3 regions of the Actinosynnema sp. NPDC059335 genome follow, and region 2 is predicted to be linked to each of the others. Evidence: riboswitches for the same ligand, from Rfam matches in the RefSeq annotation. Region 2 holds a riboswitch; each other region holds the start of a gene.
The links. Region 2 has a riboswitch for S-adenosylmethionine ahead of ACFXGA_RS22520 (methionine ABC transporter ATP-binding protein). Riboswitches for the same ligand answer to the same signal wherever they lie in the genome.
Positions count from the first base shown of each region.

Region 1 (2,255 bases), on a different contig from region 2:
CTCACCCGGTCGCTGGGCACGGTCGCGCTCGTGCTGATCCTCACCGAGGGCGGCCTCACCACCCGGTGGAACGCCGTGAGACCGGCGCTGGGCCTGGGCATCACGCTGTCCACGGTGGCCGTCGGCGTGAGCATCGCGGTCACCGGGTTCGCGCTGCACTTCCTGCTGGACATGGACTGGCGCACGGCGCTGCTGTGGGGCGCGGTGCTGTCGTCCACCGACGCCGCGGCGGTGTTCAGCGTGTTGCGCGGGGTCGGGGTCGGCAAGCGGCTCATCGGCGCGCTGGAGCTGGAGTCCGGCATCAACGACGCCCCGGTCTACATCGCCGTCGTGCTGCTCGCCTCGCCCGACCCGATCACCTGGACCGCGCCGCTGCTGATGGTCTACGAGCTGGTCGCCGGCGGGCTGATCGGCATCGCGCTCGGCTGGGTCGGCGGCGTCGCGCTGCGCCGGGCCGCGCTGCCCGCCACGGGCCTGTACCCGCTGGCCACGGTCGCCGTCTGCCTGCTCGCCTACACCTTCGGCGACCTCGCCCACGCGTCCGGCTTCCTCGCCGTCTACACCGCCGCGCTGGTGCTCGGCAACGCGCGGCTGCCGCACCGGTCGGACACCCTGTCGTTCGCCGAAGGGCTGGGCTGGGTCGCGCAGATCGGGCTGTTCGTGCTGCTCGGCCTGTACGCCTCGCCCGACCGGCTGCTCGACGCGCTGGTGCCCGCGCTGGTCGCCGGCGCGGTGCTGGTGCTGCTGGCCCGGCCGCTGTCGGTGTTCTTCGCCTCGCTGCCGTTCCGGGTGCCCTGGCGGGAACAGGTGTTCGTGTCGTGGTCCGGGCTGCGCGGCGCCGTGCCGATCGTGTTCGCCCTCATCCCGCTGATCGGCCAGGTGCCGGGCGCGCAGCGGCTGGTCGACGCGGTCTTCGTGCTGGTCGTCGTGCTGACCGTGGTCCAGGGCACCACCCTGCCGTGGCTCGCCAAGTGGCTGCGGCTGGTCAAGTCCGGCGAGGCGCACGAGGTGCAGGTGGACTCGTCGGCGCTGGACGCGCTCGGCGCGGAGCTGCTCCAGGTCCGCATCCAGCCCGGCTCCAAGCTGCACGGCGTCTACCTGTCCGAGCTGAGGTTGCCGCCGGGGTCCTCGGTGAGCCTGGTCGTGCGCGACGAGCAGGGTTTCACGCCGCAGCCGACGACCCGGCTCCAGGAGCACGACCAACTGCTCGTGGTGTGCACGGAGGCCATGCGCACGGCGACCGAGCAGCGCATCCGGGCCGTCGACCGGGCGGGCCGGTACGCCCGCTGGAAGGGCGACGTCGGCCTGCCCTGACGTTCCGCTCCCAGGATGTGAACGCCGCTCGACGGGAGCGAGCGGGCTGCGTTAGCGTCGGGGCGAAGGTCATGAGTGCCAGCGCGAAGCCCAGGCTCGCTGGCCGGCAACCCTCCAACCGCGGTGGGGTGCCCCTGGTGAGGACCTGGCCTGGCGCGCAGGGCGTCCGGCAAGCGCGGGCTCCCTCTGGTGACGGGGTCCCGGACCCTCCGGAGGGCGTCATGACGATCGCAGTTCCCCGCACCACGGTTGCCGGCCCCGAGCAGGCGGCGCTGCCGCGGGTGGTGGGCGCGTCGCTGCGCGTGCCGCTGGTCACCGGCGAGCGCGTCGAGTACGCCAACCTCGACCACGCGGCCAGCGCGCCGTGCCTGGAGCAGGTGCGCGACGCGGTGGACGAGGTGCTGCCCTGGTACGCGAGCGTGCACCGGGGCGCGGGCTTCGCCTCGCAGGTCAGCACCAAGGTCTACGAGCAGGCCCGCGCGTCCGTCCGGCGGTTCCTCAACGCCCGCGACACCGACGCCGTGGTGTTCGCCCGCAACACCACCGACGCGTTGAACCTCCTGGCCAGGAGCCTGCCCCGGCACACGGCCGTGATCCTGTTCGACACCGAGCACCACGCCGCGCTGCTGCCGTGGCGCGGTCCGCACGTGCGCCGCCTGCGCGCCCCCGCCTCGCCCGCCCAGGCGACCCTGGACCTGGACCGGGCGCTGCGCGAGGCCCCCGTCGGCCCCCGGCTGGTCGTGGTGGCCGGCGCGTCCAACGTGACCGGCGAGGTGTGGCCGGTCGCCGAGCTGGCCCGGGTCGCCCGCCGGCACGGCGCCCGGATCGCCCTCGACGCCGCCCAGCTCGCGCCGCACCGGCCGGTGGACGTGCGGGCGCTCGACGTGGACTACACCGTGCTGTCCGGGCACAAGGTCTACGCGCCGTTCGGCGCGGGCGCG
Region 1 is NZ_JBHYXZ010000014.1:85,146-87,400, forward strand. Features, by position in the region: gene ACFXGA_RS07205 (potassium/proton antiporter) at 1-1,314, shown strand, start outside; SAM riboswitch class IV at 1,382-1,496, shown strand; gene ACFXGA_RS07210 (aminotransferase class V-fold PLP-dependent enzyme) at 1,536-2,255, shown strand, end outside.
Region 1: linked by a shared signal. The riboswitch ahead of ACFXGA_RS07210 (aminotransferase class V-fold PLP-dependent enzyme) and the one ahead of ACFXGA_RS22520 (methionine ABC transporter ATP-binding protein) in region 2 are both predicted to bind S-adenosylmethionine.

Region 2 (2,255 bases):
CACCTGCTGGCCGTGCTGCCGTCGCTGCGCACCGGCCTGGTGATGGTGCAGTCGGAGGTGGCCGACCGGATGGCCGCCCCGCCGGGCAGCAAGGTCTACGGCGTGCCCAGCGTGAAGCTCGCCTGGTACGCCGACGCCCGCCGCGCGGGCGCGGTGCCGCGCTCGGTCTTCTGGCCCGTGCCCAACGTGGACTCGGCGCTGGTCGCGTTCGACCGCCGCGCGCCGCGGTCCGCCGTGGACCCGAAGCGGCTGTTCGCGTTGGTGGACGCGGCCTTCGCCCAGCGGCGCAAGATGCTGCGCGGCGCGCTGTCCGGGTGGGCCGGTTCGGCGGCCGAGGCGGAGCGGCTGCTCGTCGCCGCCGGGGTGGACCCGGCGGTGCGCGGCGAACAATTGGACGTCAGCGACTTCATCCGGATAGCCGAAGCCGCGTCCCATAGCTAGTCGATGATCTTTCGGCCGAAAGTGTGATTTGCCGGACGATCCTGTTTCGGGCTTGCGTCAGCCGGTCCTCGTCGGGTCTACTCGTGGTGCCATCCCGAGCGGCCGAGAGACCTGGCTCCACGACGCCGCAGCAACCACCCCCCCATGGGGGCAGGTGCTTCAGCCAGGATCGATGGAGGATCACGTGCCCAGGATGCGAATGCTCACCCGACGTCGGGTCGTCGACCACGGCCGCCGCACGTCCTCGGGCTGTCGCAGCTGCCGCTGAGCACCTAGGCGCCTTCGAATCCTCGCGTCCTTCTTCAGGACACCTTCTGAGCTGAGCCGCCGGTCGCGCACGCCCCGAGCCGTGCGCCGCCGCATGCAGTCGTGGAGCGAAAACGTGATCACTGTCGAGAACCTCACCAAGACCTTCCCCGGGAGTACCGGCCAGGTTCGCGCGCTGGACGGCGTGAACCTGGACGTCGCCGCGGGCACCGTCCTCGGCGTCGTCGGACCCAGCGGCGCGGGCAAGTCGACGCTGGCCCGCTGCGTCGCGCTCCTGGAGCGCCCCGACAGCGGCGCGATCCGGGTCGACGGCACCGACCTCGTGTCCCTCGACGGCACCGCCCTGCGCGCCGCCCGGCGGCAGATCGGCGTGGTGCCGCAAGGGGATTCGCTGCTGCGCCAGCGCACCGCGGCGGGCAACGTCGCGCTGCCGCTGGAGGCCGCGGGCGTGGCCGGCCCGCAGCGCCGCACCCGCGTGGCCGAGCTGCTGGACCTGGTCGGCCTGACCGACAAGGCCGGCTCGTACCCCGACCAGCTCTCCGGCGGCCAGCGGCAGCGGATCGCGGTCGCGCGGGCGCTCGCCGCGTCGCCGTCGGTGCTGCTGGCCGACGAGCCGACGTCCGCCCTGGACCCCGACACCACCGGCTCGGTGCTCACCGTGCTGGACCGGGCGCGGGCCGAGCTGGGCGTGACGGTGCTCGTGGTGACGCACGACATGGGCGTGGTCCGGCGGATCTGCGACGACGTCGCGGTGCTGGAGGACGGCCGCGTGGTGGAGCACGGCAAGGTGCTCGACCTGGTGTCGGACGCGACGAGCCGCACGGCCGCGTCGCTGCTGCCCGCCGTGGACCAGAACCCGGCGCAGGAGGGCGCGTTCGACCGGGTCGCGGACGTCGTGCTGGTCGGGTTCGCCGCGGTCGGCGCGTTGCTGCCCGAGGCCACCGGCCGGTTCGGCGTCGAGCTGAACCTGCTCGGCGGCGGCCTCACCCGGCTCGGCGAGACGCCGGTGGCGCGGTTCCGCGTCGGCCTGAAGGGCGAGCGCGCGGACTCGGCGCTGGAGTGGATCTCGGAAGCGGGCGGCTCCGTGCGCCGGACCCTGTCGGGTCCGCAGGGAGTAGCTGCGTGAGGTCTGCAACACCCTGGTCCACCGTGTTCGACGACGTGCTGGTCGCCACCGGCGAGACGTTGTACATGGTGGTCGTCTCCACCCTGATCGCTGTTCTGCTCGGCGCGCCGGTCGGCATCTGGCTCCAGCTCACCGCTCCCGGTGGGCTGAAGCCCCGGCCGGTGCTCCACAAAGTGCTCGGGTTCGTCGTGGACCTGGGCCGCTCCATGCCGTTCCTGGTCCTGCTGGTGGTGCTCACCTCGCTGACCAGGCTGCTGCTCGGCAGCACCATCGGACCCACGGCGGCCATCGTGCCGCTGGCCGTCGGCGCGATCCCGTTCGTCGGCAGGCTGGTCCAGAACGTGCTGGCCGAGGTGCACGTGGCGGTGGTCGAGGCCGCCGTCACGACCGGGTCGTCCACGCTGCGGATCGTGCGCAGCGT
Region 2 is NZ_JBHYXZ010000073.1:1,432-3,686, reverse strand. Features, by position in the region: gene rsmA (16S rRNA (adenine(1518)-N(6)/adenine(1519)-N(6))-dimethyltransferase RsmA) at 1-441, shown strand, start outside; SAM riboswitch class I at 528-620, shown strand; gene ACFXGA_RS22520 (methionine ABC transporter ATP-binding protein) at 824-1,834, shown strand; gene ACFXGA_RS22515 (methionine ABC transporter permease) at 1,831-2,255, shown strand, end outside.

Region 3 (2,255 bases), on a different contig from region 2:
GAGGCCGTCGCCGGTGATGAGGAGCACCGTCTCGCCGTCCGGGTCGAGTTGGCCGGTCTCGATGAGCTTCTTCGCGGTCGCGACGGTGACGCCGCCGGCGGTCTCGGCGAAGATGCCCTCGGTGCGGGCCAGGAGGCGGATGCCCTCGACGACCTCTTCGTCGGTGACGTCCTCGATCGCGCCGTTGGTGCGGCGGACGGCGTCCAGCACGTAGGGGCCGTCGGCCGGGGCGCCGATCGCCAGCGACCGGGCGATGGTGTCCGGGCGGACCGGGCTGACCACGTCGTGGCCCGCCTTGAAGGCGGCCGAGACGGGGGAGCAGCCGGTGGCCTGCGCGCCGAACACCCGGTAGGGGGTCTGCTCGACCAGGTCGAGCTCGCCCAGTTCGCGGAAGGCCTTGTCCACCTTGGTCAACTGGGAGCCGGACGCGATCGGCACGACGATCTGGTCGGGCAGCCGCCAGCCGAGCTGCTCGGCCACCTCGTACCCGAGCGTCTTGGAGCCCTCGGCGTAGTAGGGGCGGACGTTGACGTTGACGAACGCCCAGTCCTCGTGCTCGGCGGCCAGTTCCTGGGCCAGCCGGTTCACGTCGTCGTAGTTGCCGTCGACGGTGATCAGGTTGCCGCCGTACACGGCGGTCATGAGGATCTTCGCCTGCTCCAGCGTGGACGGCACGAGCACGACCGACTGCCAGCCCGCGCGGGCCGCCGCGGCGGCCACGGCGTTGGCCAGATTGCCGGTGGAGGGACATGCCAGGACCTTGAAGCCCAGCTCACGGGCGGCGGCGAGGGCGACGCCGACCACGCGGTCCTTGAACGAGTGGGTGGGGTTGCCGGTGTCGTCCTTGACCCACACCTTGCGCACGCCCAGGGCCTTGGCGAGGCGGTCGGCCTCGACCAGGCGGGTGCCGCCGGGGTTGGTGTTGGGGTGCGACTCGACGGTGGAGGGCACGGGGAGCAGGCCGCGGTAGCGCCAGATCGACCGGGGGCCCGCCTCGATGTCCTCGCGGCGGACCCGTCCGAAGTCGTAGGCCACTTCCAGCGGCCCGAAACACTCGAGACAGGCGTATTCGGGGGCGAGCGGCGTCTCGTGACCGCACTCGCGACACGACAGCGCGCGGGCGGGACCGAGGTCGAAGGAGGTGGTGGCCGAGGGCACACTGACGGCAGTCATCGCGAGGTATCTCCTCATCTTTCCCGCGCGTCGCGGGTCGGAATTGGCACCGTGATCGCCAGCGGACGCTGTGCGACGGGTTGCCGGGGCTTCTTCGGGCCGATCCCTCTGCCCCTCTGGATGAGCGGTATTCGGTTGTGGCTTCAACTTACGTCACCATCCCGACCCTCAGCCAGAGACGTCCACCATCCGGACGTCGGCCGGCCCGTGGGAGGATCGCGGCGTGAGTTCGTCCGCTGACACGCCCGACGCCGTGCACCTGGTCGTCGGCGAGGAGGAGTTGCTGGTCGAGCGCGCGGTGCGCGGTGCGCTGGCGGCGGCCCGCCAGGCCGATCCGCAGGCCGACCTGACGCGCGTCCGCGTGACCGATCTCACCCCGCCTGAGCTGGCCGAACTGGTGAGCCCGTCGCTGTTCGCGGAGGGGCGCGTGGTCGCGCTGGAGGCCGCCCAGGAGGCCGGCAAGGAGATCGCCGACGCGGTCGTCGCCTACGCCAAGGCGCCGGCCGACGGGGTGACGCTGGTGGTCGTCCACAGTGGCGGCGGGCGGAGCAAGGCGGCCAAGGAGCTGCCCGCGGCGCTGCGCAAGGCGGGCGCGCGGGTCACCGAGTGCCCCAGGATCACCAAGGCGGCGGACCGGGAAGCGTTCGTGCGCAACGAGATCCGGGCGGCGGGCGGCGGCAAGGCCGACCCGGAGGCCGTGGCCGCGCTGATCGAGGCGGTCGGGTCGGACCTGCGCGAGCTGGCGGCGGCGGCGTCGCAGCTCGTCGCCGACACCGGCGGCAAGGTCGACGCCGAGGCGGTCCGCCGCTACCACCGCGGGCGGGCCGAGGTGACCGGGTTCGCGGTCGCGGAGAAGGCCGTGATGGGCGACCGGGCCGGCGCGCTGGAGGCGCTGCGGTGGGCGATCCAGCTCGGCGTGCCGCACGTGCTGGTCGCCGACGCGCTGGCCGACGCGGTGCGCACGATCGCGCGGGTGTCCGCGGTGGGTCGGGGCGACCCGTTCAAGCTGGCGAGCGAGCTGGGCATGCCGCCGTGGAAGGTGAAGAAGGCCCAGGGGCAGTCACGCGGCTGGGAGGACCGGG
Region 3 is NZ_JBHYXZ010000057.1:36,080-38,334, reverse strand. Features, by position in the region: gene thrC (threonine synthase) at 1-1,173, opposite strand, end outside; SAM riboswitch class I at 1,185-1,300, opposite strand; gene holA (DNA polymerase III subunit delta) at 1,397-2,255, shown strand, end outside.
Region 3: linked by a shared signal. The riboswitch ahead of thrC (threonine synthase) and the one ahead of ACFXGA_RS22520 (methionine ABC transporter ATP-binding protein) in region 2 are both predicted to bind S-adenosylmethionine.